2 regions of the Lysinibacillus telephonicus genome follow, and region 1 is predicted to be linked to the other one. Evidence: a T-box and tRNA genes for the amino acid it is inferred to sense, from the RefSeq annotation. Region 1 holds a T-box; the other holds one or more tRNA genes.
What was found. The T-box of region 1 lies ahead of MKY04_RS14145 (valine--tRNA ligase). A T-box ahead of a tRNA ligase gene usually reads a tRNA of that ligase, here a tRNA-Val.
Positions count from the first base shown of each region.

Region 2: it encodes a tRNA-Val, which carries the amino acid that the T-box ahead of MKY04_RS14145 (valine--tRNA ligase) is inferred to sense. The anticodon was not compared.

Region 1 is NZ_CP155468.1:2,914,564-2,931,520, forward strand. It holds gene MKY04_RS14100 (hypothetical protein) at 1-76, opposite strand, end outside; gene MKY04_RS14105 (DUF4062 domain-containing protein) at 73-1,296, opposite strand; gene MKY04_RS14110 (hypothetical protein) at 1,610-2,359, opposite strand; gene MKY04_RS14115 (hypothetical protein) at 2,363-3,076, opposite strand; gene radC (RadC family protein) at 3,339-4,037, opposite strand; gene MKY04_RS14125 (Maf family protein) at 4,053-4,640, opposite strand; gene MKY04_RS14130 (hypothetical protein) at 4,736-5,380, opposite strand; gene MKY04_RS14135 (bifunctional folylpolyglutamate synthase/dihydrofolate synthase) at 5,505-6,764, opposite strand; gene MKY04_RS14140 (folylpolyglutamate synthase/dihydrofolate synthase family protein) at 6,874-8,166, opposite strand; gene MKY04_RS14145 (valine--tRNA ligase) at 8,452-11,106, opposite strand; T-box leader at 11,168-11,407, opposite strand; gene MKY04_RS14155 (hypothetical protein) at 11,831-12,781, opposite strand; gene hemL (glutamate-1-semialdehyde 2,1-aminomutase) at 13,060-14,349, opposite strand; gene hemB (porphobilinogen synthase) at 14,351-15,331, opposite strand; gene MKY04_RS14170 (uroporphyrinogen-III synthase) at 15,335-16,090, opposite strand; gene hemC (hydroxymethylbilane synthase) at 16,083-16,957, opposite strand, start outside.
Region 2 is NZ_CP155468.1:2,110,417-2,127,373, forward strand. It holds gene MKY04_RS10040 (DMT family transporter) at 1-419, opposite strand, end outside; gene MKY04_RS10045 (metalloregulator ArsR/SmtB family transcription factor) at 499-813, opposite strand; gene MKY04_RS10050 (CAP domain-containing protein) at 1,330-2,142, shown strand; gene MKY04_RS10055 (IS1182 family transposase) at 2,321-3,679, opposite strand; gene MKY04_RS10060 (GNAT family N-acetyltransferase) at 4,083-4,667, opposite strand; gene MKY04_RS10065 (AbrB family transcriptional regulator) at 4,717-5,754, opposite strand; gene MKY04_RS10070 (asparagine synthase) at 6,631-6,804, opposite strand; gene nhaC (Na+/H+ antiporter NhaC) at 7,290-8,666, shown strand; gene MKY04_RS10080 (hypothetical protein) at 9,090-9,299, opposite strand; gene MKY04_RS10085 (ISL3 family transposase) at 9,523-10,737, shown strand; gene MKY04_RS10090 (hypothetical protein) at 10,917-11,618, shown strand; gene MKY04_RS10095 (hypothetical protein) at 12,256-12,630, opposite strand; gene MKY04_RS10100 (hypothetical protein) at 12,668-12,838, opposite strand; tRNA gene MKY04_RS10105 (tRNA-Val) at 13,060-13,132, opposite strand; gene msrA (peptide-methionine (S)-S-oxide reductase MsrA) at 13,326-13,850, opposite strand; gene MKY04_RS10115 (LCP family protein) at 14,028-14,981, shown strand; gene MKY04_RS10120 (AI-2E family transporter) at 15,054-16,280, shown strand; gene MKY04_RS10125 (aminotransferase class I/II-fold pyridoxal phosphate-dependent enzyme) at 16,408-16,957, opposite strand, start outside.

The DNA of each region.
Region 1 (16,957 bases):
TTCTTCCAGAGACTGCGGAGGATCTTTTTACAACTACAGAACCTTGTATTTTATAATTAACAGATTCTTTACTCATAATACCCCTCCTATCATTGATTTAAAATATTCAAAGAAGTACTCTTCTTCTTTTGCATTTATTATAGCACTTTCAATCTCTTCTACGTAAGCCATAACATTATTACCTGTCCAGTAAGTATCAAGTGAAAAATGCAAACAAAATACATAATTTCCAACAGGTTCTGTTAGATAAATAGTTTGTTTTTCTTCCCGAAAAGCAATAATTCTTTCTTCTTTAGTAAATGCTTCAACTACAAATATGTCTTCTTCATCAATTGAAAAATAATACGGTGCGGATATTTCGCCTGTAGTACCCACAAGATGCAAAAACTTTTCTTTATCTTCATTATATAAATAAAGTGAAGCCGCAAAGCAAGTAATTGTATTTACTTTTATTGGATTAAAATTAGGTGCTTGAACTATATCCCTTGGCTGTTTTAAAAATTTGATACCTTTTTCTAAAAAGTTTGACCAACTATCAACATTATATTCTTTAGAATGAACTAAGTTCTCCATAATTAAATTTTTTTCATGGAGAAGTTCTATAGTATAATCAGCATAACTTAATAAATACGAGGCTTGTTTCTTTAACTGATTTATTCGATCTTTTTCTGAAATCAAACTTACTACTGAACGAAAAGATGTACTTAACATCTGTGAGATTATTTTAGCATTACTTGGAGTATCAGAAAAATCAAATTCATAAAGCCACTCCCTGTTACTATAAATATCGAATAAGAAAGCCCAAACAAAAGGATCTGCATTTGATAATATTTCCTTTGCCATTACATCTTTACAATTCTCTATCCAATATTGAAATGGATCATACGGCGATTTGGGTATTCGATGATTTTCGTTTAAATATTCCTGATATAAAACTTTTAGCTGAGGGTGTAAAATATCGAAGTTCCTTTTGATATCTGGTGAAACAAAAACTAGTATGTGCTTCTTTTCATTTCTAGCTGTTTGGTATTCACGATATGTAGCTGTTATATTTCCCGACATTAGATTAGGACTTGCACCTGATTTTCTATTGATTAAAAGTATAAAAATATCACTTGACCTAACCACTTGCAAGCACTGCTCAAGTGTGTCTGTTTCCCATGTTCCAAAGTCACCTGTTTCAAATATCGGCACTTCATGACCACTTTCTTCCAAACATTCTTTTATAATTTTTCTTGGACTTTTTAAATCAGCTTCATACGCAGAACTTATAAAAATCCTAGTCCGATTAATCACTTAGCCCCACCCTTTTAAGTGTAGTAATGTTATGTTAACTTAGAAGAATTTTCTCCAAATAAACCAGGTTTCAAGTTTGAATATATATACAAATTTTACCTTAAATACGAACGATTGTTAATGTATATTTTCTGATAAATCTAAAAAGAAGGTTCAACCCATATTGAACCCAACTCGCTTCAGAAATTATTTATTATTCTATTTATTACAGTTAAGCCAACATTAATACTGAATTCTATCAAAATTATTTTTTCATTATAATTTATCTGTTAAAGAAAAAAGGAAATCAATTTGACTATAGGACTAATGAATTTCATTTAAGATATTCCACATCTACTCGATTGAATATCATGACATGCTCTAATTCCACGTCATCACCGGTAGAAAAGCCACCCCCATTACTTGATAGTTCTGGGTAAGATTCGCGCTTCATCTCATCATATGGAATCCATCCAAAATACATCGATTGATCAGGAAAAAAATGCTGGAAAGAAGGACTTGGTTTATTTGCTAATTGTGATTTTGAAAATTCCTCTATTATTGTTACCCATTCTTCTGGGAGCTGCATTACACCATAAGATTTGTCTTTTAGTGAAACTTCTTTCATCATTTGAATTTTTGGTGAATAGGTATGGATATTATCTGAAACATAGAAATTTCTATCTCTTACGAAATAAAACTCAATTGAACCTAAAGCATCTCCCGGGTGAATATTCCAAACAAAATAATAGGATGAAGGGTTATTTTTATTCGCTTTGAATAGCCTCGGTATTCCACTTGTATCTATCTCTGCAATTTGCCACTCATGATTTTTCCAAACCCAATAGCTGAGACCATACATATTTTCATTTGAAATAAACGGTACTACGACATGACGCTCATCAACAAAAGATGTATCTTGGATGAGTTTTGCTGTCACTTCGGGATAGCTATTATTTATCTCTTCAAGAAGTTGTTCAGTCGGTGGAAAGGGATTAGGCTCAGAAAATTCAAACCAGTAAATCATTGCGAATAATATAACGGCTACTGCTATTCCAGTCATAAGAAATGACTTTTTTTTCATGAACTATTCCACCCTTTCTATCAAGGACATTTCAGAGCGAAAATAAAGTTGCTCTTTTGGCGTCGATACGAGGATACCCTTTCCATCCTCCTCTATATAAATAATTGAATGAAGGCCGCTCCCCCATTTAGGAAATGTACCAACAAGTTGATATGGGAACCGCTCATTTCTCTCATTCGTATCAGAATTTATTACTATGTCTTGGTACCACTCGCTACTATTGATCTTTTGTTTTTCCATTGTTTCCAATTGATTTAATAGATCATCTTTCACGAGAGGTTGCCCATTCCCTGATGGATGAATCGTTACAATTGCTGCATGTTCAATGTTGGAAATATATGTAGAAAGTTTATCGTTAGGATATATTAAATAATGAATCGGTAAAGTTAATAATGTGGCAGCTAAGAAAATAAAATTTGCCCAAAAACCAACCCAAGCAAATGAACGATACTTTTGCCAGCTCTCCTCCCGTCGTTTTAAAATGAAATACAGAATCCATACACCAAGAGGCAATATCGGAATATTTATTATTGATTGAAACAAATTGAATTTAATTGAAAAGGAGAATAGCCCTACAATCATGACAATCAACATTTTCCATATTTCAGGCTTTATGATTTGTTTTTTATAAACTCTGTACACCCAAAAAAGTATACCGCTCCAAGCTATTATATTGAAGACTGTAGCAACAACATCGAACGTAGATTCAATATTCATTTTCAACACCTCCTCATTTTGTCGAATCAAATCCGGGATTCGAAAAAATTAATATTTCACTAAACTTACTCATTTAATTCTTTTTCGAATTTACTTCTTTACAAACATACGGAAATATTATCCAAAAAGTTTCAGTAATCTTGATAATTTTCAGCTTCAACTTAAAACTAAAAAAATTAATTTAGCAATTCGTATTTAAAATCAAACAAAAAACAGACGGAAATCCATAAAAAATAGATTTTCGTCTGTTTAGATAACTTTATTACATATAGCCCTTTTCTTTTAAACTCGTAAATTGATGATCTCCAATGATAACATGATCAACAAGTTCAATGCCGATGATATACCCTGCTTCTTGCAGACGCTTCGTCACTTCTATATCTTCTGGACTGGGCGCTGCGTTTCCAGATGGATGATTATGTGCACAAATAATAGAGGCTGCAGAACGTTTAACAGCTTCGCGGAATATTTCTCGTGGATGGACAATGCTGGAATTTAAGCTGCCAATAAAAATTGTTTGTTTGTGCAATACTTGATTTTTTACATTTAAAAATAAAACGACGAAATGCTCTTGCTGCAATGAAGACATTTCAGGCATTAAATAAGTGGCTGCATCTTGTGGGGAACGGATTGTGAAACGAGAGTCTACTTGCTTCTGCGCAAGCCTCCTGCCAAGTTCTATAGCTGCCAAAAGCTGTACCGCCTTTGCTTCGCCAATCCCCTTTACCGATATAATTTCTTCGAGTGTTGCATGTTTTAGCCCATGCAATTTCTCAAAATAATTTAATACACGATTTGCAAGCGCAAGCACAGACTCTTGCTTTGTTCCTGTACGTAATAAGATCGCAATTAACTCTTGATTCGATAAACTTTGTGCACCTTGCCGGATTAGCCGTTCACGCGGCCGGTCTTCTGCATGAACATCACGTATCATAAGCTCCGGAAAGATCGCAATGGTCATTCAACTTCACTTCCCTTAAATTTTAATAATATTTAGTGCAACTAATTTTTCAAACACACTTGCTAAAGGTAATCCGACTACATTGTTGTAGTCTCCATCAATTCGATCTACCAATAGGGCACCAAGTGTTTGGATGCCATAGCCACCCGCTTTATCAAAAGGGTCGCCCGTTTCTACATAAAAATTAATTAGCTCAAGTGAAAGTTTCTTAAAATATACGAAGGTCTTTTCCACAAAAATTTCTTCTGTTCCATCGGGCTGAATAATTGCAACCGCAGTCATGACTTGATGAACATTATTAGAGAGTTTTTGCAAGTGAGCTATCGCTTCTTCCTTTGTTTTTGGTTTATGTAACAGTGTGTCCTCATAAACGACTACTGTATCTGCACCAATAATTGTTTTTCCAACAGCTACTTTTGCAACATCACGTGATTTTAGCAAAGCTACTTCTTTAACATACTCTTCCATCAATTCTGCTTGTACCGATGTCTCCACCACATTACTTGTAATAACCTCAAAAGGAATACCTAATTTTGAAAATAGTTCCTTTCGTCTTGGTGAAGATGATGCCAACACAATTTCGTGATCTGTAATTAAATTCATTTCCATTCCTCCTGTCTATATAATAGCTGAGGAAACGAAATTTGAAAATTTTTAGCGAACCATAGAAAACTAGAATTCTCCCTAAAAACCATCTATTAAAATTCAATTTTCAAGCAGTCATTTTTAGTCATATAATGAGCAATTAAATGCAGCCTGGCAACTCCTAAATCATCTGAAAGACTTGATATTGCTGATGTTATTGATTGCCAATCCTCAGGAATATTTTCAGGGACATTGCCTTCCTCAAAATAAAATTTTGAACGATCATTGCTTTGCAAATTCTTGGGCAAACTTTGAATTTCTGGGTTTGTACAGGCTCCTCCAGATAATTTAAATGGTTTTACAAATGAAGTGGGATTATCCGATAGAACAATATCTTCTTTGATCGGCGTTACTGAGGACCAAACATAATAACTCCCATCCACTTCTACAACTGCACTCGTATTAAGAGAGGCATATCCAGAAGTAAATTCTAACGCTGCTGCTTGACTTGAAAATACACCATGTTGGTTTGCGAAAAATTCCACTGATGAATCAACTTCTATATTATTATTTGTTGATTGTACTGGTATGACTTCTTCTTCCTTGCCTTGACTAGTCTGTTCTGCTGTTTCTGTTTCTGTAGTATTCATTGAACTAAGTAATAGTATAAAAAACAGTACTCCTGCTAGGCCTGCCACTGAACCTAAAATTGCTGCATATGTTAGGTCTCTTCGTCCGATTCCTTTTGGAAATTTCATTCGCATCACCTCATTGTAACCGTAACAAATACAGAACAAAAAAAAGCGAGACTATTGTCGTCTCAGCTAAAAAATATTTCGCAAATACTACGAATAATCGCTACGATTCAACATGATATTTGCTTTAATATTTATTTAAAAGTGCTTCTCTAATCTCAGCTAATAAATATAGCGAGCCCGTTACAATCGTTTTTCCATTGCGGTTTATACAGCTTTGAAGGAAAGGAATATAATCTTTTACGATTTGCTTAGATGACGCATTTGATAGAGAAAGCATATCCTCTGCCTTCATCGCACGTTCATTCATGAAATCAACAAAATAAAACTCTTCACTAACGGTTTCAAATGTCCGTAACACAGATTTCACATCTTTATCAGCTAACATACCGATAACAAAGCGAATAACCTCATTTGGAAACTGCTGCCGAATTGTTTCAGCAAGCTTTATTGCACTAGCTGGATTGTGGGCTCCGTCAAAATAGATATTTGGATATACTTGTTCAAATCGGCCAGGCAATGTAGCATGTTTTACACCTTCTCGAATTTTTTCAATATCCACTGGCAGTTGGAAATACTTCGCTACCTCAAATAAAGCCGTTATTGCCAACGCCATATTGTCGCCCTGATGTTCTCCCGGCAGTGACCGTTTTAGATCATTTATATAAAGACCGTTTTCATCATTAGTATATATATCTCCAAATTCATTCGTACAATCAATATTAAAATGGTCGCCAAGCTTTATTAAAGGTGCATGTTTTTCATAAGCTTCTTGTTCAACTACATAGAGCGCTTCCTCTGGCAATTTTCCAATTATTATAGGTCTACCTTCCTTAATGATACCCGCCTTGTGACTAGCAATGCTTTTAATTGTCGGTCCTAGAAACCTCGTATGTTCTAAAGCAATGCTGGTAATAATAGAGACTATTGGCGTGACAACATTCGTGCTATCTTCTCTGCCACCCATCCCAGTCTCTAACAGGACAAGATCTACCTCTTGTTGGTAGAAATGAAGAAAAGCCGCACATGTTAACAGTTCAAAATCTGTTAACATTCCACTTAAATTCGCATTTTTCATTTGTTTAAAAATACTATTTAATTCTTTTTCAGAAATCGCCTGTCCATTAATTTGAATTTGATCATGTACATCGACAATACAAGGAGACATAAACTTCCCAACAGTTAGACCATGCTGTTTTGATATTTGCTCTAAAAATGTAAGCGTAGAACCTTTGCCATTAGTCCCTGCGATATGAACAATATTTAAATGCTCTTGCGGATTATTTAACTTTTTTAATGCACTTCTAATCGCTCCAAGTCCCGGTTTAATAATTTGATCGCTTTCAACTTCCCATTTTTTTTTATATTCATCAAGTTTCGGAATCATTTTAAACTTCCTTTCTAAACTTCCCTAAGAATGACTGGCCGGAGACTTTACCTTTACCCAAATAAGGTTTGCACCATCACGGAATAAAAACAAATTTGCATTCACCCCCCTATAGAGGCGGGAGTCTTTTGCTGAATGAAGATAAATATGTTCGTACTTCTGCAATAAAATAAAGAGAACCTGTAATGATTAACAGTTCATTTTCTAGAAGATTTTGTTCTTCATCTTGAATTAATTGCTTCCAGTTTTCATTTGAAATAATGTTTGGATGATTTGACTGTGAAGCAAGATAATCAGCCTTTGCTGCGCGAGGCAATGGAATTTCAGTAAATCTCATGGCAGAAGCAACCTGATCCATCATTGCAATACTTTTTCCATGATCCTTATCCATTAATGCCGCATATACAAATTTATAGCTTTTATTTGGATACACTTGCTTTAATGTTTTAATAAGTGCAGCAGTTCCTTCTGAATTATGCGCACCATCAATAATAATTCGCTCGCCAACCCTTTCAAATCGGCCTTCCCAACGTGCATTTTGAAGTGCTTGTTTAATTGTATTCTCAGAGATATCACGATCAAATAGCTTTGAAGCTACAATTGCTAAAGAAGCATTTTCCACTTGATGCAAGCCTAACATTGCTAATGGTATATTACTTAAAGTAAGCTGCTGTGATTTAAAATCAAACGTTTGAGGGAAAGATTGTTGAATATTCTCGTAATGAAAATCCTCATTTAAACAGTATATTACAGCATCGCTTTGCATTGCCTTTTGCTTTATTACTCTCAGTGCTTCTTGTTGCTTTACCCCTACTACAACAGGCTTCCCGTCCTTTATAATCCCTGCTTTCTCGTATGCAATTTTTTCAATTGAATCCCCCAATATTTCGGTATGTTCTAATGAAATAGTCGTAATCACTGAAATCTCAGGAATAATTATATTCGTTGAGTCTATACGACCACCAATGCCAGTCTCTATTAATGCCACGTCTATTTGTCCATTCGCAAAATGCAATAGGGCTAGCACAGTCATAATCTCAAAAAAGCTAGGAAATTTCCCATCCAGCTTCGACTGGATGACATCTGAAATAATATTGGCATATTGTAAAAATTGTTCATCAGTAATTTGAACCTTATTTATTGTTATTCGTTCATTAACTCTTTCCAGATGAGGAGATGTAAAAGCGCCAACTGACAGGCCGTGTCCCATTAAAATTTCCCTCGTTGCATTTAACGTGGAGCCCTTGCCATTTGATCCAGCAAAATGTATGTATTTAACTCTATTTTGTGGATTCCCCAACTGCTCTAAAATAATTCGAACTGCTTCCAGTGGCTCACCCTTATATTCGCTTGCCTTCAATTTAAAAATAAAATCTGTACATTGTTCTATTGACTGAAACATTTAATCTGCTCCTGTTTTTAAAATATTTAATCTATACTATACCATCTTATATCAGTAAGGGCTTGTACGTACTCATTACTGGTTAGTCTATTGCATATTCACGTCCAAGCAGGTTGAACGATTAAGAAAGCACAGCCTGCCACTATAAACTGTGTACTAAGCTAGAAAAAAGGAGGAGTAACTAACTAATAGCGCTCCTTACAAAATGAAAACAATAAAAATTAATACTATATTTTCTACAACAACGAAAAATGCCCTAGTTAAACTAGGACATCTTCTATAATATTACATATTTTTTAACTCTGCTAAACGTTTTTCAACTACTTCATATTTTTCTTTGTAATCTGCCAGTTTTTCACGTTCTTTAGCAACAAGTTCCTCCGGTGCTTTTGAAACAAATTTTTCATTTGAAAGCTTTCCTGAAACTAATTTTACTTCCTTCGCCCATTTTTCTAGTTCTTTTTCAAGACGAGCAATTTCCTCTTCTAAATTAATTAAACCTGCTAAAGGTAAGAATAATTCAGCCCCTGTTACAACTGCAGTCATGGATTGGCTAGGTGCTTCAATGTTTTCACCAATTGTTAAGCTTTCAGGATTACAGAATTTCTCAACATATGCTCTATTTTCCTCTAAAACCCTTGTAGTTTCTGCATCCTTAGTTGCAATGAATAGCTCTACTTTTTTGCTCATAGGTGTATTTACTTCTGCACGAATGTTTCGCACAGAACGTATAATGTCCATGAGAAGCTTCATACTTGCTGCATCATTGCTAAAGTTGAATTCTTCTTTTACAGTTGGCCATGCAGCTACTGTAATAGATTCACCGCTATGAGGCAAGTGCTGCCAAATCTCTTCTGTAATAAATGGCATTAACGGATGCAGTAAGCGCATTGTGTTGTCAAGAACATATGCAAGAACAGATCTAGTTGTTTTCTTCGCTTGCTCATCTTCACCATATAGTGGAAGTTTAGCCATTTCGATATACCATGAACAGAAATCATCCCAAATGAAGTTATAAAGTTCACGGCCAACCTCACCAAACTCATAACGCTCTGCTAGGCTTGTTACACGTTCAATTGTTTCATTTAAACGAGTTAAAATCCATTTATCTGCAACATTTAAATTGCCTGTTAAGTCAATTTCTTCGTATTTTAAGCCATCCATATTCATGAGGGCAAAGCGTGATGCATTCCAAATTTTATTTGCAAAGTTCCAAACAGCTTCTACCTTTTCAGTTGTATAACGCAAATCTTGGCCTGGAGAAGAACCAGTAGCTAAGAAATAGCGAAGTGAATCGGCGCCATATTGTGCGATTACTTCCATTGGATCTACACCATTACCAAGCGATTTACTCATTTTACGTCCTTCACCATCACGGACTAAACCATGGATTAATACATCTTTAAATGGACGTTCGCCAGTAAATTCTTTACCTTGGAAAATCATGCGGCTTACCCAGAAGAAAATAATGTCATACCCTGTTACTAGTGTATTTGTTGGATAGTAACGTTTAAATTCTTCATTTTCAGCATCTGGCCAGCCCATTGTTGAAAATGGCCATAATGCAGAAGAGAACCATGTATCGAGTACATCTTCATCTTGTGTCCAGTTTTCAACATCTTCTGGTGCTTCTTTACCAACATAAATTTCGCCAGTTTCATTATGGTACCATGCCGGAATTTGATGACCCCACCATAGTTGACGAGAAATACACCAATCATGGATATTTTCCATCCAGCGATTGTACGTATTTTCAAAACGATTTGGAACAAAGTTAACTTTTTCCGCTTCATTTTTCTGCATTTCCAATGCTTGCTCTGCAAGAGGTCCCATTTTTACGAACCATTGAGCTGAAAGGTAAGGCTCTACCACAGCACCTGAACGTTCAGAGTGGCCTACTTGATGAGTATGTGGTTCAATTTCAACTAAAACGCCTGCTTCTTGTAGATCTTTTACGATTTGCTTACGGCATTCGAAGCGGTCTAACCCAGCATATTTCCCGGCAAGTTCGTTCATTGTGCCATCTTCATTCATTACAAGAATGCGTTCTAAATTATGACGATTACCAACTTCAAAGTCGTTCGGATCATGAGCCGGCGTCATTTTTACAACACCTGTACCGAATTCCATATCAACATAATCATCGGCTACGATTGGAATTTCGCGACCTACAATTGGAAGGATAACAGTTTTGCCAATTAAATGTTTGTATCGTTCATCTTCCGGATGTACAGCAACACCTGAGTCGCCTAACATTGTTTCTGGGCGTGTAGTAGCTACACGTAAAACACCAGAGCCATCTGCTAATGGGTATTCCATATGATAGAATGCACCTTCTACCTCTTTATGGATTACTTCAATGTCAGATAAAGCTGTTTTCGCAGCTGGATCCCAGTTAATGATACGTTCACCACGGTAAATTAGTCCTTTTTCATATAGCTTAACAAATACTTCTTTTACAGCATCAGATAAGCCTTCATCAAGGGTAAAACGCTCACGAGAATAGTCAAGTCCTAACCCAAGCTTTGCCCATTGTTGTCGAATATGACTAGCATATTCTTCCTTCCATTCCCATGTTTTTTCAAGGAATTTTTCACGGCCAAGGTCATAGCGCGACACTCCCTCTTCACGAAGTTTTGCTTCAACCTTTGCTTGAGTTGCAATACCAGCATGGTCCATACCAGGCAGCCATAATGCATCATATCCTTGCATACGCTTCATACGAACAAGAATATCTTGTAATGTAGTATCCCAAGCGTGGCCTAAGTGAAGCTTCCCTGTAACGTTTGGCGGTGGAATAACGATTGAATAAGGCTGTTTGCCACTTTCAGGCTGAGCTTCGAAAAATTTACCTTGCAGCCACCATTCATAGCGACCAGCTTCGATACTTTGCGGATCGTATTTCGTTGGCATCGAAATGTTTTGTTGTTCTTCTGACATAAATAGTTTTCCTCCTTAATTAATGCCTGTTTTAAGACAAAATAAAAAACTCCTTCCGTCTAAAAAGGACGAAGGAGTTTATAATCATTCGCGGTACCACCTTTATTCCATGAGATTTACAAGCTTTAATCTCAATGGCTCTCATTTAAATAACGGCTTTTCACCGGCGTTTTGCTACTGTTATTTCACAAAAGCTGCTCCAAGGCTACATTCAAATGGTTGCAAGCAGAAACTTTTCAGCTACCGTTCCCTCTCTTGTGCAAGCAATTATCATTCTACTCTTCCTATTCATTGCATCAAATATTCAAATTCGCCGTACGAATTTGCATCTGCTGTAAGCTATCGGTGCAGATACATGCCGTCCAGATTTTGGTCGTGCATGCACGACATACTCCTTTCAAAATCTGTGACATCCGCCGGAGGCTAAATTTGTTTAACTTATAAAATAAGTTAAGCAAATTTTAACTGGTCTTATTGTATAATATTACAACAACAGTTTTCAAGTGACAACGAATATAATGAAAGGCGTGTGAACTTTTTGAAAAAAAGGGGCTTTAAAGGCAGAAGCTATAATCCTTATTTATTGCCGCCTTGGCTAAGGAAAACAAGATTTTTTTGCAAGCAAATTATTATCCCCATTACAGTTTTCCAAGGATTAAGAACTTTATTTTTGCCAACAACTGGAGACTTTCTATTTTTGCTACTGCTCGCTTTGCTATGTTATTTATTCATAACGGATTTTATTTGAAATGTTTAATAAAGTATATGATTCTGTCAATTCATTATAAAAATCATCTGTATCTGTCGGGAAATATTGATTTGACTCGACCAATTTCTCTCTCTGTTGTTCACTAACTTTTGGCTGACTAGCTTGTGGTTCTTCAATTTCTTCTACTGTACCACGGCTAAGTTCAAACTCTGGAGCCATTTTCATACTACTACTGCTACTACTGCTTTCAATTATCGGTTCTACAAATTTATACACTTCAACATAGGACGGCTCCTCAGGTACTGTTTGTCCCACAGAATTTAAAGATTCAACTGTATTTTTATCTTCTTCCATTACAGTTTCTAACTCTGGTAATTTTGGTTGTTCCGGAAATATCGCATCATAGCCAAATCGTAGTTCTTCTGTCACTATTGGTTCCTGTTGTGCTGCCTCTTCATGAGTAAATTTAAGTTCTTCTTTTTTAGAAGAGGATTCTGGTAAGCTTGGTTTCTCCAACACTGGCATTGGTTCAACAGTTGGTTCGTGTTTAAATAAAGCACCTTCAACAGATTCTTCAAATTCACAGTCTACTTCCCATTTAAATGTGCAACTCGAGCCATCATAAACGAAAAACGAGACATCATTAACGCAAACTTGAGGCTGATTTTTTTCAGCAACTTTATCTCGAGGTAAATCAACTTCTAATGGCAGTGCATATTCAAAATAACCATCATGACCATCAAATTCTAATTGATCAATTAACGTTCCTTCACAATATTCTGGGGTCTCTTTTGGATTAAAACGCGCAACCGCAGCAATATGATATATACCAACTAATCGAATAGAATCGTCCGTTTCGATTTGCTGCCAAATTGGTTTTATATCAACAGAAATAATTTCTTCAACAATGCCACACTGTTCAGGAAAAACAAATTGAGTCATCATTTCCCAGTTAATATTTTGCATATGATATCCCTCCCGTTTCTACAATATGCGAGAGAAATTAAAGTATGCTAAAAAGAATATCGATGTCGAAAAGTAAATAATAAAACAATTTACATTCGCAATTTTATTTTTCATTACGGAGTTGTTAATTTTCGTTCCAAATATTTTTGATGACTAAGGTCAAAAGCAGAAAGTTATTTTCTATTCCAATCAGAAAAGAGCTATTAATAAACAAAAAAATCTGCTCATGTATAAAGACTACAATGAGCAGATTTTTTATTTAAGTACAATAACTACTATTAACGAGCCAGCTTCGCAAAAACTGTGTAGAACGCTTGAACTGTTTTGGCAATATGTTCTTCTGTATGAGCAGTAGAAATAAATAAACCTTCAAATTGTGAAGGAGGTAAATACACTCCTTCTTCTGCCATTAATCGATAGTACTCTGCAAACAATTGTAAATCTGAAGTTTTGGCAGTTGCAAAATCCACTACATCTTCATTTGTTAAGAAGAAACCAATCATGGAACCTGCACGATTTACAGTATGTGGTATATTATATTTCGTTGCTGCTTCACGGAACCCTGCTTCTAATTGATCTCCTAACTTTTTGAAGTATTCATAAGTTTCAGGAGTTAAACGAGATAATGTTTCAATACCCGCAGTCATTGCAAGTGGGTTTCCTGACAATGTTCCTGCTTGGTATACAGGGCCAGCTGGTGCGATTTGCTCCATAATTTCACGTTTACCGGCAAAGGCACCTACTGGAAGTCCCCCACCAACAACTTTACCCAAACAAGTTAGATCTGGGTGAATCCCAAAATAGCCTTGAGCACAATTATAATCCACACGGAAACCTGTCATTACTTCATCAAAAATAAGAAGTGCACCATTTTCTTCTGTCACTTTACGTAATCCTTCTAAGAAGCCTGGTTTTGGAGGTACTACGCCCATATTTCCTGCAACAGGCTCAACGATAACTGCCGCAATTTGCTCACCGAATTTTTCAAATACAGCTTTTACGGAATCTAAATCATTATAAGCAACAGTCATTGTATTTTTAGCGATATCAGCAGGAACGCCAGGACTGTCGGGCAAACCAAGAGTTGCTACACCAGAACCTGCTTTAATTAATAATGAATCACCATGTCCGTGGTACGAACCTTCGAATTTTAAAATGATATCACGACCAGTATAGCCTCGCGCAAGACGTAATGCTGCCATTGTCGCTTCTGTTCCTGATGAAACAAAACGTACCATTTCAACTGAAGGAACTCGGTCAATCACTAATTTAGCTAGTTCATTTTCAAGTAAAGTAGGCGCACCAAATGAAGAGCCTTTTGCTGCTTGCTCTTGAATTGCTTTCACTACCTCTGGATGTGAATGCCCTAAAATAAGAGGCCCCCAGCTTAATACATAATCGATATACTCATTACCATCGATATCTTTAATAATGGCACCAAGCCCTGATTCCATAAAAATTGGATCTGTATTTACTGATTTAAATGCACGGACTGGGCTGTTTACGCCACCAGGCATTAAGTTGATGCTTTCAGAAAATGCTTGAATTGATTTTTCATAAGAACTCATATTATTTTTCCTCCAACCAACGAGCAACGTCTTTAGAATGATAAGTAATAATCATATCTGCACCTGCACGCTTCATACCAAGTAAAGTTTCCATTACGATTGCTTTTTCTTCAATCCAACCATTTTGGGCAGCTGCTTTAACCATTGCATATTCACCAGATACATTGTAAGCAACAATCGGCAAAGTAAAGTTATTTCGAACATCACGTACGATATCTAAGTAAGAAAGGGCAGGTTTAACAATTAAGAAATCCGCACCTTCTACAATGTCCGATTCAGCTTCGCGGAACGCTTCAATTCTATTTGCAGGATCCATTTGATATGTCTTGCGATCGCCAAATTGAGGTGCACCATCAGCAGCATCACGGAAAGGTCCATAATAAGCTGATGCGTATTTAACTGCATAGGACATAATCGGAACATCTTCAAAACCTGCTTCATCTAGGGCAGCACGAATTGCCGCAACGAAACCATCCATCATATTTGAAGGTGCAATAATATCAGCTCCAGCCTGTGCTTGTGAAACCGCAGTACGTCCTAATATTTCTAGTGAAGGATCGTTTAAAATTTTATCTCCTTCTACTACGCCACAATGCCCATGATCAGTAAACTCACAAAGACAAGTGTCGGCAATAACAATTAGCTCTGGATGACGTTCCTTTACAAAGCGAGTAGCTTTTTGTACGATTCCATGATCATGGAATGCTCCAGTGCCAATTGCATCTTTTTCAGCAGGTAATCCAAATAAAATAACCGCAGGAATACCAAGTTCTACTACTTCATCAATTTCTTCACCTAATCTATCTAGAGAAAACTGGTAAACACCTGGCATTGACTGTACAGGGTTTTTAATATTTTGTCCTTCAATAACAAAAATAGGGTAAATTAAATCTTCTTTGTGTAAGTATGTTTCTCTTACCATAGATCGCATCGCAGCAGATGTACGAAGGCGACGGTGTCTTTTAAAGTTTAGCTGTGCCATGATTTAAGCATCCTCTCTATTTTGTATTTCATCTAAAACCGCTTGCATTGTATATGTGTTCGGTTTATATGTAACATGTGCACCATAATGTTTAATTCTTGCAGCTGTAATATGGCCAATAGCAGCATACTTTGCTTTTGTCCAACCAACAATCGGCGCAGCAAATTTTGCAAAAACATCTACAGCAGAAGGACTTGCAAAAATTACAATGACCTCTTCATTGGATTGAATTGTATCAATTAACGGCTTTATAGATGAAAGATTGTCATAAGTGTCATATACATTCCACTCTTGTATTGCAAATGGGAGACCCGCTTTTAATGTATCTTTCGCCTTTTTTCCTCTAATAAATAAACATGTAGGATTATAGCCTGCAGCTACAGGAAATTCCTTAACAAAAATATCTGCACTATAAACAGAGGGCATAAAGTCTACATGTAATTGATTGCTCTCGAGGATTTTTGCCGTTTTCTCGCCTACTGCTGCAATTTTTGCTTTTAACTGAAAAGTACTAATTTGACAACGCCTTAGTTTATTACAAAAGATCTCTACTGCATTTTGGCTCGTAAAAATAAGCCAATCAACATTTTTAGCCTTCTCAAGCTGCAAAGAGTCGTTTGGTTCAATTATTTCTCTTATTTCAATAAGAGGATAAGCAGCTGCTCTTCCTCCTAAAGCTTCAATTTCGGAAAGGACAGTTGTTGTTCTAGATGTTCCTGTTACAACAACTATCTTGTCCTTTAGTGGTAAATTAAGCATTTTGCTCAGCCTTCACTTTTTGAATTAAATCAAAGGCTCCTTGCTCAGTCAAAATTTTAGCAACTTCTTTACCTAATTCTTCAGGATTTGTACCTGTTAATGTTTCTTTATACACTACAGATGCATCAGGAGCTGCTACTAAACCAGTTAAAGTGATTTCTTCACCGTTTGATTTAGCAAAACCTGCTATCGGTACTTGGCATCCACCATCCATTGCAGCTAAAAATGCGCGCTCTGCATGTGCTTCATTCCAAGTTGTTCTGTCTGTTAGTTTTGCAAGCTCAGTAAGTAATTCTTCATCATCTGCGCGACATTCAATACCTAAAGTACCTTGTGCAACAGCAGGCAAACAAAGATCAATATCAAGATATTCTGTTACAACCTCATCGCTCCAACCTAGGCGCTTTAGCCCTGCTGCAGCTAGTATAATTGCGTCAAATTCTTCTGATTCTAATTTTGCCAATCGTGTATCAACGTTTCCTCGAATCCATTTTATTTCAAGGTCTGGTCTTGCTTGCAATAGCTGGGCACTACGGCGAAGTGAGCTTGTACCAACGATAGCCCCTTTTGGAAGGTCGGTAAACTTCACATGATTTTTTGAAATAAATGCATCTCTTGCATCTTCACGCGGTGGAATACAACCGATGACAAAGCCTTCTGGCAATATAGCTGGCATGTCTTTCATCGAATGTACAGCAAAGTCAATCTCCTTATCGAAAAGAGCCTGTTCGATTTCTTTTACAAACAAACCTTTGCCACCAACTTTTGACAATTGAACATCTAAAATTCGATCTCCTTTTGTCACGATTTCCTTTACCTCAAATTCAAATGGAGCACCTGCATTTTTTAATTGGTTAATAAACCAAT
Region 2 (16,957 bases), 800 kb from region 1:
AATATAAGTGCTATGATCATTGAAATAACTGCAAATATCTTTTCTTTATTAATCTTCGTTTTCTTGCTGCCTAACCATCCAAAATGTTCAATAATCATGCTCATTACTAGTTGTCCTATAATTACAGCAACCATTGTTATACCAACACCTACGAATGGGACACTGACAACAATAGATGTTAAATAAACAACACCCAAAACGCCTCCAAGTAATGACCATTTAGGTGCTTCAAATGTATAGGAAAGCTTTCCTTTTCCAAAAAAGAGCAATAATAGCCCCATAATTATAGATCCCATAAAGAAGTTATAAAAACTTGTTTCTATTTGTCCAATCGTTTTTCCTAATTCAGCATAGATAGCTCCTTCAAAGCTAAGTGCTGCCCCAGCCAATAGGGCTAGTATATAAGATATAAATCGCATATAATATCTCCTTTTTTATATAATTGTATATCTAGAAATATAGATATAAATCTTGATAAAAAACAGAAATCAACAAAAATTAGATTTCTGTTTTAAAATATTCAGCTAATTGTTGAATAAATTCTTCATTACGTCTGTAATAAGTCCATTGCCCATGTCGAATTGATTCAAGTAGACCAGCTTTTTGCATCATGTTTAAGTAGCTAGAAACCGTAGATTGAGAAACTTTGGCCTTTTCTTGAATATCCCCAACACATACTCCACCTTTGTAACTTACCTCCTTCGGCAGGTGAGCGCCTTGTTTTAGGAAATGTTTCTCGGGTTCCTTCAACCACTCTAGGATATTGAGTCTTGTTTCGTTCGATAACGCTTTAAATACATCAATAGGTTCCATGACTGTAATTATATATCTGGATTTCTCGATATGTCAATTGAACTAAAATGAATAAACTGACGAGATTGTTTAAAGGATCGTCGCATTTTCAGAAACGATTGGTTAGTAGGGAGTACTCCTCGGATTAAGAAATAGACAATTATTTTGTAAATTCTCAATGTTACTCTAAGAGCTTAGACGAAATGTTTATTCTAAAACCGATTGTTTGAACAAATTCAACGAAAACAGATGAAGTTAATATGGGCTTCTATAAATTGGAGACTCTTATTACACAACATCTACTTTTGTTACAAATAGATTAATTTAATTTCCTTGAAATACAGAATTAAATACCTGTCAATAGGTTTTCAGTGGCAAAATTATTTTTGTTTGGAATGTTTTATGAAATGAATTGTGATGTATCTCTTAGTCTATTAGAGTTTCGTTTTAATTTGCATCTCCTTCCAGTTTATGGACCCTATATTACTTAATTTGTACTGTAACATAGGGGTTGTAAACAAAGAGGAGGAATACAAAATGAATAAAAAATGGTTAGCAACATCATTATGTGCAGCAACATTATTTGGGGCATCTTTTACAACAGCAGGTGCAACAGGGTTAAATGAAGAAGTTAAGAGTGATTCAAATTCATATATTCAAGTAATTAAAGGCGATCAAGTTCAAGGAATCGCTTTAAAAATAATCGATCAAATTGCGTTACAAAATGGAGAGTTCGATTTTAATAAATTCAAAGAATTAGTCAATAAATCGTTAAATAATCAAGCAGCTCAAAAAGTAATTAAAGAAGGTAAAAAAGTATATCAAAATAATGCTTCCAAAGAAACGAACACAGAAGCACCAGCAAAGTCAACTAATGTAACGAACAACAACAAAACTACAGCACCAACAAATTCTAATAACCAACAAGTAGAAGCGCCAGCAAAAACACCTTCTACAAATGTTAGTCAATCAGTCTCTGAATTTGAGAAACAGGTAGTAGATTTAACAAATGCGGAACGTGCAAAAGCAGGTCTTAAACCGCTTCAAATCTCTAATCCATTAATGAATGTAGCTCAAGCAAAATCAGAAGATATGGCAAAAAATAATTATTTCTCACATACAAGCCCAACTTACGGAAGTCCATTTGATCAAATCAAAGCTGCAGGTATTTCATATCGTTCAGCGGGTGAAAACATTGCACAAGGTCAAAGAACACCTGAAGAAGTAGTACAGGCATGGATGAATTCAGAAGGTCACCGTGCAAACATTTTAAACGGAAACTACACACATATCGGTGTTGGCTACGTTGCAGATGGTAACTACTGGACACAACAATTTATTCAACAATAATTTAAGATTCATATATACGATAAAAGATGGTCTTTAAGTCAATGGCTTAAGACCATCTCAGGTTGTTGACAAAAGACCTTCAGAATGGGCTTATTCTGAAGGTCTTTTGTAATTTTAATAGATTATTGGGTATTTAACCGACTTATTTGGGGTAAAAACACTCTTCGAGTATTATATTTTAGGCCATTTCTGAAGCTTGCCACGTCCAATTAGCAAGCTTTTTTAAATTCATGGCAGCAAAAGTAAGCATCGCCTGCATAGACAATTTTTTAATTCCACGTAGGGTTGTCCATCGCATACCATGCTTTTCTTTTGCATCTGCAAAGACACGTTCAATCGTTTCTTTACGTCTAGCATATATTTGTTTGATATCACTTTGATGACGAAGATGATCCGCTTCCTCTACATGATGTGCCCAAATATGACGTTCAATGATTTTTCTGTGATCCTTACTACTTGTACATTGAGTAAGTAAAGGACAGTTTACACACTGAGTAGGGTTTGATTTATATTGGCGTTTCCCATCTTTAGTCGTTGTCGTATATTTAAGGACTTGCCCTTCCGGGCAAAGATAGCAATCATAATACTCATCATAGACATATTCATGTTTGCGTAAAAATCCATCCTTTGTTTTTGGTCGTGTATAAGGAAGTGCTGGTTGAATATCATGTTCAAATAAGAATTTAGTAATCGCAGGTGTTTTATAAGCAGCATCGGCAGCAACAGCAAGTGGCTTTTTCACTTTTTCCATTACCTTTTCAACAAGTGGTTGAAGCATATGACTATCATGAACATTACCAGGTGTCACAATTGATCCGAGTATAAATCCATAGCGGTCAGCTGCCGCATGAAATGAGTAAGCAAACTGCTTAGTTCGTTCATCTTTTACATAGTAGCCACTTTCAGGGTCTGTCGTACTTTCTTTAATTTCCTTTATCTCTTCTTTTTCAAATTTATCTGGTGGGAATGGTTTCTTCCCATGGTCAATCCGATCTTGATTCAATTCTTCTTGAAGTTTAGCTTCATATGCCCGAGTCTCTTTACGTACCATCTTCTTCTCGAATTTACGTTTATTCGCACTCGCTTTAACATGCGTTGAATCGATGAAAACATGGTCAGCACTTAGTAATCCTTTATCAGCAATTTCTTTAAGTATTCGATAGAAAATCTGTTCAAAGATATCTGTGTCTTGAAAACGACGTTCATAGTTTTTACCGAAGGTTGAAAAGTGTGGTACTTCTGAATGGAAGCCAAATCCTAAAAACCATCGATACGCCATATTCGTTTCGATTTCTTTTATTGTTTGACGCATTGAACGGATTCCAAATACATATTGAACAAATGTCATTTTGATTAATACGACTGGGTCAACACTCGGGCGACCTAATTTAGAATACAGCGGTTCTACTAGTGGATAGATGAAAGAATAATCAATGGCTGATTCAAGCTTTCTAACAAGATGGTCTTTTGGTACAAGTTCTTCAATCGTAATCATCTCAATTTGATCGCGTTCATTTATTTGATTTTTCGACATCATTTCCATTCACCTCAACGTATATTTAGAAGTAGTTGATTGTAGTGTAGGCGGCGACTCCTGCGGGAAAAGCGTGACGGCCGATACCCCGCAGGAGCGTAGCGACGAGGAGGATTGGCCCACGCCCGCGGAAAGCGTCCGCCGAAACGGAAATCAACTAACTTATTCAAAAAGGGTTATTAATTTTATTTTAAAAGAAAAAAGACTGTAGGCAAACTCGAATTTTCGAGTTTGTCTACAGTCTGAGATGGTCTTTAAGTCAATGGCTTAAGACCATCTTTTTTGTATTAATTACTTGTGCTTTTGGGTTTTTAATTAGTTTAAAATTATTATTACTACGTGATTTTTCTTTTTAAATTTTAACTGAAAACATATTAAGTTAATTCAAGATGTATTAGACTTGTTGTTATTTTACATGTAGATTGTCAATTAAATTTTTACACATATGTTCATATTGATGACCACTAATAACTAAATCAGCAACTTTCTTGTATCCTAAACTACAATATAATTTTTTCGCTTTCGGATTAGCCATATCTACATTTAGGCCTATCGTATGGTAACCTGCCTTCTTCGCTGTTTCACTCATCTCGTTAAGTAATGCGGAACCAATGCCTAATCCTCTAAATTTTTTGTTTACTACTACGGAATCTATATACCATTCATCAGGAAGTGTCTCTTTATCAATAAATAAATTTTCATTAGGATCGAAGCCATTTTTAATTAATACTTTTTTAAACGGTTCATCAATGATAGGTTCTTCTGCTGAGGGATATCCAAAAATGACCCCAGCAATTTCTCCATTTAACTCATATACTAAGCCTCTGTTCACACCAAATCGATATGTAGGTTCTCCAACGGATTCTGCAACCATATCAAGTAATTTATTCTTAGAAATCTTCTTAAGTAAAGGTAACTCCATATCCTCAAATATTACCCATAAAAGTTTTGCAATTTCCAAACTATCTTTTTGGGTTGCCATTCTAATCATAAGTATCAACTCTCCATATTTATTTTATATATTTTTTCAATTGTTAAGTTTAAACCATTTGGTCATTCCTACGCGTGAAATATTTAATAGATGGAATAATCGCAATAGAGACAACTAGAACGCGAAACAATTGAAACGCTGTTACAACGGTACTGTCAGCATGAACTGACGTAGAAATAATCCCCATTTGATCGAGACCACCAGGCACGATACTTAAAAAACTCGTTTTAAAGTCGAGCGGATAAAATTGCATCATTAATAGAGCAAGGCCGTACGCACTTGCGATATATAGAAATGAAGAAACGAACGCGTAGAAAATCAACTTTCTCGATAAGTGAAGATTTTCTTTTTTCAAAAGTAGTCCGATGTATATCCCCATCACAATTTGTGCAATATGAAGTGCGCTCACTGGAATTTCAGGAATTTCGATATTTGCAAGTTGTAAGCCAATAAATAAAAATACTGGACCAAGCATATAGCCAGTAGGGATTTTTATTTTCATTGCTATAAAGCCAGCAATATAACTTAAAGCAAAAAACAGTAAAAACGTAAAATTGTATTGTGTATCTGAAACAGATGTACTCGAGCTGCTGCTACTACCTGCAATAAGTAATGGCACAAAGCCGATAATACAGAGTACACGCAATACTTGATAAAACGTAATCATCGCAATATTTTTACTGCCCTGTTCCTCGGCATAGGCAACAATTTGTGTCATACCACCAGGCACACAGCTAGTAAGTGCGCTAAGTTGATCAACCATCACACGTTTAACTATTACCCAGCTGATGAAAATAAATAAAAGGATATAAAGGACATTTAATGAAATCATTACAGGTAAATAAAGTCGAATATCTGCAAGTGCCTCAAGAGTAAAGGCATGGCCAATTGAATATCCAGCAATAACTAAACCAAAATTCCGAAAGTGTTTATTCCATTTTAAAGGAAGTGGCGTTGTTAATTGTAAAACTAGCACCGTTAGCAATGGACCGAGAAGCCAAGGCATTGGGATATGTAACAATTGAAAAACAAAGGCGCCAATGACACCAAGTACTGTAGTTAATAAATAGCTTTTTGTTATTGCCATAAAGAATACCTCAATTCATAAAAACTTGTTTAATTATTTCATATTCATCCAATTTTTTAAAGGGTTGCAATGAATCAAGGGATGAGGGCAGGGGATAGTAAGTGGTTTCTAGTGCGAAAAATTAATATCGTAAATTTTGATTTTAATACTATAAAATTGGATTCACTGCAAGCCAATAAATTCGAGAAAAAGAATCATCAACGTCAAGAAAATAGCTATTGAGGTGATACTATGGTGCTAAAAGCGGAAGAAAAATCTGCTCTCCACAATGGTGAGCAGATGTTGGCGATTGGAACATTAAATGAAAATCTAAAGAACGTGGAGTGCTGTCTAAAACGATTCGATTTTATAACAGTGAGGTCTATAAACGGGTGGATAAAAATGATAATCGACTAAGCTCAGTTTGCTGAGTATTTGAACAAAATTATTGTTCGATAGCAATTGACCCTTTCGATAGGTAAAAATAAAGTGTTGGAAATAAAATAAAGCTTTGTTTGGAATAAAACTATTAAATACTTCGAAAAAATTGTGCAGCAAAAAAGCCGATTGAAAAATTTCAATCAGCTTCTGTTTTTTAGAATTTTACTGGTTTCAATACCTGCGTTGAAAATTGAGACAACCATTATCAGGAAAAATAGAATCTGTATTGAATGGTTTGCTGTCCAGTATCCCAAGAAGTTCATAAGAACAAGAATAACAAATAAAAGAGCAGTAACTGTGGTTATAAAAATACGAGTCATTTTAATTCCTCCTTCATATGTAAACCATTTACAATAAAAGATTAACATAAACAATTGGGATTTTAAACCATTAAAGTATTATCAAACTGCACAATCCAAAAAAATAAAGAAGAGCACTAAATTGTGCTCTCCTAAACTAACGACGATGTTCTACTAGGTCAATTGCACCTAGAACAATGTGTGCTAATCCGAAACCAAAAATAGTGTTTGCAAACGCTTTGTTCGAGCTATTCCTTTGTTTCATCGCATACCCGGCAGCAGTAACAGCCGAACCTAGTAAAGTTGGGATTAAACCTTCACGAACGTTCATTAGAAATCCCTCCATCATGTTAGTTGGTGTAATCACACCGTTATTATTGTTCCTTAAAAGTAAAATATATATACAGTATTTAGAAAACAACAGCATTATACATATAGCATTGTTATATCTTAGTTTTAAGGGGAGTGAGAGTGACATGGGCAAGGCAGCTTTGGACCTGGCTATCATGTACTGGAAAGATATCTTCAAAGATTTGCACAAAGCTCAACTCATAAACTAAAAAAACTGATACTATCCTAGGAAAAGGACGATATTCAGTAAGAAATATATTTAAAAATAAATTTTGAATGCCAACATGACCCTTTAAAAGTCTTTAATTACAATTGGACGTGTTTATTTAGGAAAAAATCTACTTCTTTTATAAAACTTCTCGCACTATTGACATTTAGCAAGTACGTGCTAGAATGATAAATGACTTCATTGCGTTGAAGCGTTGAAGTTTAAAGCGTGAATTATATCATCTAGGAGTAAACAAAATGTTTTCTATTGAGACAAAAACAAAACCGTCAGTATTCGAAGCATTATTCATTGTAATAATAGTAATTTCAATAATTTCTATTGCGATAGGAAAGCTTGGTGCTACACCACATATTCCTATTTTGTTATCTATTATTCTTCTAATTTTTTACGGGCTACTAAAACGTGTGCCATTTAATATCCTAGAAGATAGTATGAAATCCGGTGCAATTTCAGGAATAGGTGCAATTTATATCTTCTTTTTAATAGGGATACTAATTAGTAGTTGGATTGTAGGCGGAACAATACCAACACTTTTATATATAGGCTTATCCCTCGTAACAGCAAGTTTCTTTTATACAATAGTATTTATAATTACAGCTATCATCGGTACAGCAATTGGCAGTTCACTGACAACTGTAGCGACTGTCGGAGTTGCTTTTATAAGTATTGCAGGTGCTATTGATGCATCGCTTGTCTTGACGGCCGGCGCTATCGTATCCGGTGCATTTTTTGGTGATAAAATGTCGCCATTATCAGATACAACTAATTTAGCTGCGAGCATCGTCAATATTGATTTATTCGAACATATAAAAAATATGAGTTGGACAACTGTTCCTGCGTTTTTCCTTAGCGCTGTCTTATACTCTGTTTTATCTCCTTCTATTTCGGGATTAGATGATACGGCCATTACGTCCTATAAGGCTAGTTTACAAGCAACTAATTTTGTTCATTGGTATGCAATTGTGCCGCTAATTGTCTTGATTATTTGTACATTCATAAAGATGCCAGCGTTTTTAACACTTATTGTAAGCTCACTTGTAGCACTGCTGTTATCAATCTTTCATACTTCATTATCCTTTATGGATTACTGTAAAATTTTATATAGTGGATATGTTTCTGAAACAGGGGTAGAAGTGATTGATTCACTCTTAACTCGTGGTGGAATTAGTAGTATGTTCTTCACGATTATGCTTGTGTTCCTTAGCCTTAGCATGGGTGGGTTATTATTTGCTTTAGGTATTATCCAAACATTACTTAGCAAATTTGACCAATTGCTAAAGTCAGTCGGTGCCCTAATAACAGGTACTGCTTTTACAGCGATTGGTATTAATATATTAGTTGGGGAGCAGTATTTATCGATTTTATTAACAGGTGAGACCTATAAGCAAAAATATAGAGAACTGGGCTTACATCCGAAAAATTTGAGTCGAGTGATGGAAGATGCGGGTACAGTTATTAATCCACTTGTCCCGTGGAGTGTTTGTGGTTTATTTATTGCCTCGATGCTTGACGTTTCCGTGACCGACTATTTGCCTTTTGCGTTCTTTTGCTTATTGAGTCCAGTACTTACTATAATATTTGGATGGTTAAATCTGACAATATCAAAAAAATAAACATACTAACATTAGTAGTGCAAACCAAGGCCATGGTGGGATTGAGTCAATATTCAGAACATTAAGGATAGTATTGTTAAGCAAATGATAAATTAATTATAATAGTTGAGTGAGTAGAAATTTGTGGTTATTTGAATAAAGGTGATTTCTATGAATGAGAAAATATCGTAGACGAAGCGGATTGGGTGGGTTTAGTGGGTATTAGACCCAAAGGGAGTGGTATGGACTTTTCCTTGACACTTTTTGCATAGAATCTTGCATATTTTCATGTAAAAAAGAGCAGCCAAATGGTTGCTCGGTACATTGTATCTATTTTTATAAGTGTTGAAAACTATGTAGAATTAATATAAATGGCCCTACTAGATTTCATATAACACTTAAAAGGAACTGAAAGGATTTTTTCCTTGAAGTCAAAGTGTTAGTTTACTGATTTTTATTGGGGTAATCTGTAATATTAAGATTACTTTTTTCTTTATTGGACCACGCGTAAAGTATTCTATCTCCATTGTTCAATGTAACTTGAACATTATAAAAAAAGGGATAAACTCCTGCTTGTGAACGAAAAACTTCTATTTCTTTCACTTCCTCTTCTGAAATAGACCGATTTTCAATTATATCAAACATAACAGCCACTAATAACTCTTCTCTATCTTCTCTACTTCCAAACTTATAATTTTGATAGTTGAAATATATTAGAGTTCCTATGAAAAGGAAAAAGAAAACAATGGCTAAAAGCCCACTTTTTTTGGCTCTATAATATTTGTTGGGGTTTGAAAAAATTCATAAATAAAAAAGCACGTAATCACCGATTTCTATATACTTGAATTGTCTAGAAACAAGCAATGAAAGGTGATACGTGCAAATGAATTTTAACATGAATATTCCAGGATTAAAAGGTGTAACTGTTCATAAGGTGGAGGAGATGGGGGAACGTATTGTTCTACACGTTTCCATACCAAAAAAAGAACATCAATGTCCGGCATGCAAGAATATAACATCAAAAGTCCATGATTATCGAATTCAAAAAATTAATCATTTAAAATGGTTTGAACGATTAACCGTCCTTTTTTATAAACGTCGTCGTTATGTATGCCAATGTGGGAAACGTTTTTCAGAAAAATCCCCTTTCGTGGATAAATATCAACGTTTCTCGAAAGAATGGAATCAAGTTGTACGAATCCGTTCAATAAAGGCAAAAACATTTAAAGAAGCAGCTGAAGTACTTGGTACATCAAGCTCAACAGTGATTCGTCGCTTTAAAGAAGTAGTAAAGGAACAATTAAATGAAGGGGTTCATTTACCAAAATGTATCGCGATTGATGAATATAAAGCAGATACCGATGCGGGAACTTATCAATTAATTATTGCCAATGCGGAAACACATGAACCAATTGATATTTTACCAAATCGTAGAAAAGAAACCATTAAGGATTACTTGATGAAATACGGTGCAGATGTAGAAATTGTGGTTATGGACATGAATCCAAGCTTTAAAGCAGCAGTTAGGAAGGCGTTAAATCGCCCGATTATTATTGCGGATCGCTTTCATTATTGTCGTTATATTTACTGGGCACTAGATGAAGTACGTCGAAATGTTCAAAAAGAATGGCATGCATATGATCGAAAGAAATGTAAGAAAATGCGTCATGTACTATATAAACGATTTGATAAGTTAACAGAAACGAATCGTTGGTACTTAAATCGTTACATAGGAATGTCGAAGGAACTAAAGCAAGCCTATGAATTAAAAGAAGCTTACTGCGAATGGTTTGATTGGGCAAAAACTTCAAATGATTTGATAGAAATAAAAAAAAGATTAGAAGCCTTTTACCGAAAGGTAGAAGAAGCAAATATTCCGGCATTTTTAAAGGCTATTCAAACGCTAAAAAATTGGCAAGTTGAAATTTTAAATAGTTTAAGTTTTGGATATTCAAATGGTTTTTTAGAAGGAATTAATAATAAATCAAAAGTTTTGAAGCGCAATGCTTATGGTTTTAGAAGCTATGAACACTTTAAAGCGAAAATTTTATTAAATAATTTATATAAGAAAATTGGGGTTCATTTAGGATAATCGGGGTGCCGTGTAATATCACTTCACCCCAACATTTGACATAGAACCCTTTTTTTCAACTCTTCCACCCCCTAAATTTGTAAATAATGTTAAAAAAATAGATTAATAGTTGTAAAACGAGGCGATATACTATATCGTTACTTTTGTAAATATTTTACAATAAAAGGAGTGTTCTATCAATGAAAAGACCATTAAAAACAACAATGTTATTTTTCACAACCTTGATATTAATTTTCGCCTTTAACGTTTCTACTTCTCATGCCAATGTTCAAGAAGATGAGTATCTACTTGAACAAGAAAAACAAGAAAAAATATTTCAAGAAATTATAGAAAGTGTACCTAATGGAACATATTCAGGTAATGATATTACCACTAATGCTCTTGATCCTAGTAGTTATAATCCGCAAGCTGGTGATATATTATATACTCCTAGTACACAATGTAACGATGATAACCGTGAAACTTGTAAAGGGATTACTGGTCATGTTGGGATAGTAAATCCTTCTACAGGAACTGTAACTCATATTCAGGCACCTGGTTATTTACCTAAATCAATATCCTTAAATTCTTGGTTTACTAAATATCCTAAAACTGTAGTTGTGAGACATAAAAATTCTACCAAGGCTTCAAATGCTGCTAAGTGGGCTTATGATTATTATATTTGGGGTGATGGTGCAGAGAAAACTTATAAAGTAACAATAGACCAAGATTTAACAAAAACACTTAGTTTAAATACTACTTATTGCTCGTTAATTGTATGGCAAGCTTATTATTATGGAGCTGGTCAAAAATTATCTCTTAATATTCCTGTAATGCCTGTTCTCTTTGTAAATTACGCACCATATCATGATATGTATGTTTTAATGAAAATAGGATATTGATATAAAAACGTTTACCTTAATTTTTGGTGAATATGTAAAGTCACACTCATACGAGTTGTGGCTTTTTCTAATAATGTCCTAAAAATTAATAGTTGCCATACTTGCCACACTTTCCAAATTACACAAAATCACTACTAATACTTTATACTGTGAGATAGGACGGAGCGGTAAAATATCCGGTCTTACCAAAATCTTCTTCTAAAAAGGAGAAAGACAAGACGACCAACGACACGCGCCGAAAGTTATATCGAAGAAGCGACAACACGATCGTCCCAGTATCTGAGAGGGGTGGTTTTTATGAAATAATATATATAAACATATTTAATTATTATTTAATATTTATAAAGCGAAAAATAAAAAATTCAATATTATTCTTTGATTATTATATTCACAAATTTTTAATTGAGAAGGCAATTGCTAAGTATATCAGTTTTTAACCACAACACAATATCTATTCTATGAGTGAAGCGACCACTTTGAGGAAGGTGGTTGCTTTTTATTATGTTTTGAAATGAGGAGAATGTCTATGAATTATGTGTTATCTTGCGAGAAATGCAAACGTCCTGCGGACTTAGATAAAGGAAAAAGCAAACCTGGAAACAAATTTTGTAACAGCACTTGCAATAATAGCCACTAACTAACGAAGCAGAATAATCAGACCAGTTTTTAAATTCATTTGGTTTTGTGCATTAACAAGATACTGTTGAGCTTTTTTACTATATTTAGCACGTGCTGTAGTTGCATATATAGTACTTGTAAAAGTAGCCAATAGAGATACTCCACTAACGGCAGCAGCCATTGCATTAACCCAACCTTTTGGACCTTTCCATAAATCTTTTTTAACAATCACTGCAAAACTAGCAATTAACAATGCCCAACTTGAAACTACTGAGAAAGTATTTGCTTCCATACTATCAATAATATATTTTTCATAATTCTCAATATAACCTTTAAATTTGTTAAAAGATGCTAATGGGTGATGTAAGTACTGAGATTGAAGAACAAATTGCATCTAAATATGATGTATCTGCAACTGTATTAAAAGCTGGTCACCATGAATCTGATACAAGTAGCTCCGTTTTATTTATTCCCTCTGCATATCGGTCTTTCAAAACTAATGTCCTTTGCTGATGTGTGACAAAGTAAGGCTTGCTCCACATGGTTAGATCTTCATTTAATAGATACACGCCTTCGATATGAGCCCATAAATAGACTCTCATAAAATCACCTACATATTTCAAAAATATGAAATACTATTCTATTACTGTTCATAAACATTTTACTTCATCGATTTTAAATAATATATCAAATTTATGCAAAACACCTTTTTTTAAAATTCGTCACATCGCGGTCACAGGAGATTGAAAAAATAGATATATTTATATTTAATAACAACAAAATAAAAGCCGAAACCCGTTGATATTAAAGGGTTTCAGCGATATGGTCCCGACAGGTCTCGAACCTGCGACCCCCACCTTGTCGAGGTGGTGCTCTCCCAACTGAGCTACAAGACCGATTTAGAATGAAAATGTTATTATTTGTAATTGAATTTTAACATAAGATTGGTTGGAGATAAATACCTAACAATTATTTCTTACAGGGAGATCCTATTGCAGATTGGGCCTGCTCTTGCCATAAAAATCTTTACTTTATGAAAAAATGCGACAAGTCTGATACAAGAACTTGTCGGCTAATTTTGTGCTTAACTTACTGTTTTGTTTCCCAATGCTCTTTAATAAATTCATCACGGCCGGATTTTGCGCGGTCTTCTTTGTAATGTGCTTCTTCCTTTTTATAATAATCTTGATGGTAGTCTTCTGCTTCATAGAATGTAGTAGCTGGTCTAATTTCAGTTACAATCGGCTTTTTGAAACGGCCGCTTTCACCTAACTGTTGCTTAGATTTCTCAGCTAACTGCTGCTGCTCATTCGAGTGATAAAAAATTGCAGTTTTATAAGATTCACCACGATCATGGAATTGTCCGCCATCATCTGTAGGGTCTATTTGCATCCAATAAACCTCTAGCAATTTTTCATAAGGAAAAATAACAGGATCAAATTCGATTTGTACAACCTCTAAATGACCTGTATCGCCTTTTTTAACTTGTTCATATGTTGGATTATCAACTGTACCACCCATATAACCTGAAGTTACTTTATGTATTCCATCCCATTCAACAAATGGTTTTACCATACACCAAAAACAACCACCTGCAAATGTTGCTTTTTCCATTTTTTTACGCCTCCAATGCTTAAAATAAATAGTATTGTATCATGATAGTAATAATCACACAATTCAAAGGATAAATGCAAGATTTCTTTACTTCTGTCGTAGTATAATAATGGAAAAACGAACTTTTCTCAAGTTACTTTCGTCTCGTAATTTGCAAGGGTAAAGGAGTAATTTATTATGGAAGAAAATCAATTACACGAAACGCGTCAGTCTCGTTATAAAAAGAGAAAGTTACGAAAGGGAAGGCTATTATTCACCACATTATTACTACTAGTAGTCGGTATCTCAATTTTTGCAATTTATCAATATCGCAGCGGCTTAAAACTTGCAGATGAAACGAAGTTGCCTGAGGAGGAATTTGTTGCAGATGAAAAACAGGATACAATTACAAACTATTTAATTATTGGAGTAGATAGTAGAGGGGAAGAAAAATCACGATCCGATACAATGATGCTTCTTTCATGGAATAAAGATACAAATGAAATGAAGCTTGTATCCTTCATGCGGGATATATATGCAGAAATACCTGGATATCAATCTTATAAACTTAATACGGCCTACTACTTAGGTGGAGTTCAACTATTAAAAGATACCCTAAACAATATGTTTGATATACCGATTCATCATTATGCATTAATTGATTTTAAAAATTTTGAATCGCTTATTGATATTTTGGCTCCAAATGGAGTTGAAATTGATGTAGAAAAAGATATGTCAGCGCATATTGGCGTCTCACTCTCACAAGGTGTTCAAAACTTAAATGGACAAGAGCTTTTAGGCTATTCTAGATTCCGTCATGACGAAGAAGGGGATTTTGGACGTGTAGAACGTCAGCAAAAAGTTATTGAAGCTTTAAAAGACGAGCTTCTATCACCTAAAAATCTGCCAAACTTACCGAAACTAGTTGGAGCAGCACAAGGATATGTTACTACGGATTTAACAGCTGCAGAAGAATTAAAAACTGTTTTATCGGTAGTTGCAGGAGGAGGTGTCGAAATAGAAAAAATGACTATTCCAGCAGAAGGAACGTTTAGCTATGGCTCCTATAGTCATGCAGGCTCTGTAATAGAAATTGATAAAGAGGAAAATAAAGAATTGCTTCACCAATTTTTACAATTAGAGGGTGAGTAAAGTTTTATCTAAACATGTTCCGTGCTAAAATAAAGATAATTATAAATTTTCATAGTTTAACGAGGTGGTTTTTTGGAAAGAGAAAATGGATATGATGACCGATTACCGCGTAATAAATCATTATTTTCTTCATCGAGATTTATACGATTTTTAGGCGGGAAAAATCTATTATTTTCACTATGTGCTTTACTTTTATTGGGGTTAGTAATATTTGTTTTTGATAAAATCTCTTTTATCTTTTATCCGATTCAAGTTTTATTCGAGGTTGTCATTTTACCAGGTATTTTAGCTATTATTGGCTACTATCTGCTGCGGCCTTTTATTAGGCTCGCTGAAAAAGGCGGAAAAGGGAAGGTGCCTCGTGCACTAGTCATTTTAATTCTTTATGTGATTGTCATTGCGTTAATTACATTACTCGTTTTACTCGTATATCCATTTTTACGTGACCAGTTTATGAATTTAGTGCAAGAGTTTCCAATTTACTTTATGTCTTTAATAGAAACTGTTGTTACTTACTTAAATAATTCAAGCTTTAATGAATTATTTAACAAATTTGATTTAAATTATGACAAAGTATTAACCGATGTAACGAATGATCTTGTAGATACTGTAAAAGAGACATTTACAAATATTGCATCCACTGTTGCTTCAGGAATAACAGGTTTTGTTTCAACATTAACAGGTATCCTGTTGTCCCTAATAACGGTACCGTTTATTCTGTTTTATTTATTATATGAAGGTGAAAAACTTCCGAAATTTATTTTGCGTATTTTCCCACCTCGTATGCGAAATGAAGTAGGGCAAGTAATGAAAGAGATGGATAAGCAAGTAAGTTCTTACATACTTGGACAGATTTTAGTTTCGATATGTATAGGAATTATGATGACAATTGGCTTTTTAATCATCGGTCTTGACTATGCTTTTTTACTTGGTATATTAGCTATGATTACAAGCGTGGTTCCTTATTTAGGACCAGCAATTGCAATAACACCAGCAGTTGTCATCGCTATTGTAACCTCACCATTTATGCTAGTAAAGCTTATTATTGTATGGACAGTTGTTCAGTTAATAGAAGGGAAATTTATAACACCAAATATTATGGGTAAATCTTTATCGATTCATCCGATTACGATTATTTTCGTTTTATTAACAGCAGGTTCATTATTCGGCGTGGCAGGGGTTATTCTAGGTATTCCGGGCTATGCGTTATTAAAAGTTCTAGTTACGCACCTTTATACTACATTTAAAAAGCGTTACAATCGCTTTGAGAAAGATCCTGTAAATAAATATGAAATTTAAACATTTAGGCTAATACAAAATAAAGGCTATTCATGGTTGATAACATGAATAGCCTTTTCATATGAAATTAAATTTTTATCGTAGACTCTAAAGCAAGCAAATGCTGCTAACAAAGTATACTCATTTCTTATAGAGAAATTGTTTTTAAACGTTCGACAGCTTTTTCTAATAATTCAACTGGTTGAACAAGTGCTAAGCGCATATAACCTTCACCTTCAGAACCAAATGTCGTACCAGGTACCATAATAACGCCAGTTTGTTCAATGGCTTTATAAGCAAAGGAAACGCTGTCAATATTATATGGATATTTTGCCCATACAAACATACCGCCGTTTGAAGGAGCTACTTCCCATCCAAGGTCGATCAAGCCTGACATTAATGTATGATGACGTTTTGCAAATGTTGTTCGTAAATTTGCTGTAATTTCTTCAGCGTGATCAAGTGCAAGGGCTGCAGTTGATTGAATCGGGTCAAAAATACCAAAATCTAAATTTGATTTTAATTGTTGAATGATATTAATCATTTCAGCATTTCCCACAATATAAGCTACACGAGCACCAGCTAAACTAAAGCTTTTTGAAAGCGAGTTAATCTCTAACCCAACTTCTTTTGCTCCAGGAGTAGCTAGGAAGCTTATAGGGCCTTCCCCTGTAAAGTAAAATTCAGAATATGCTGCA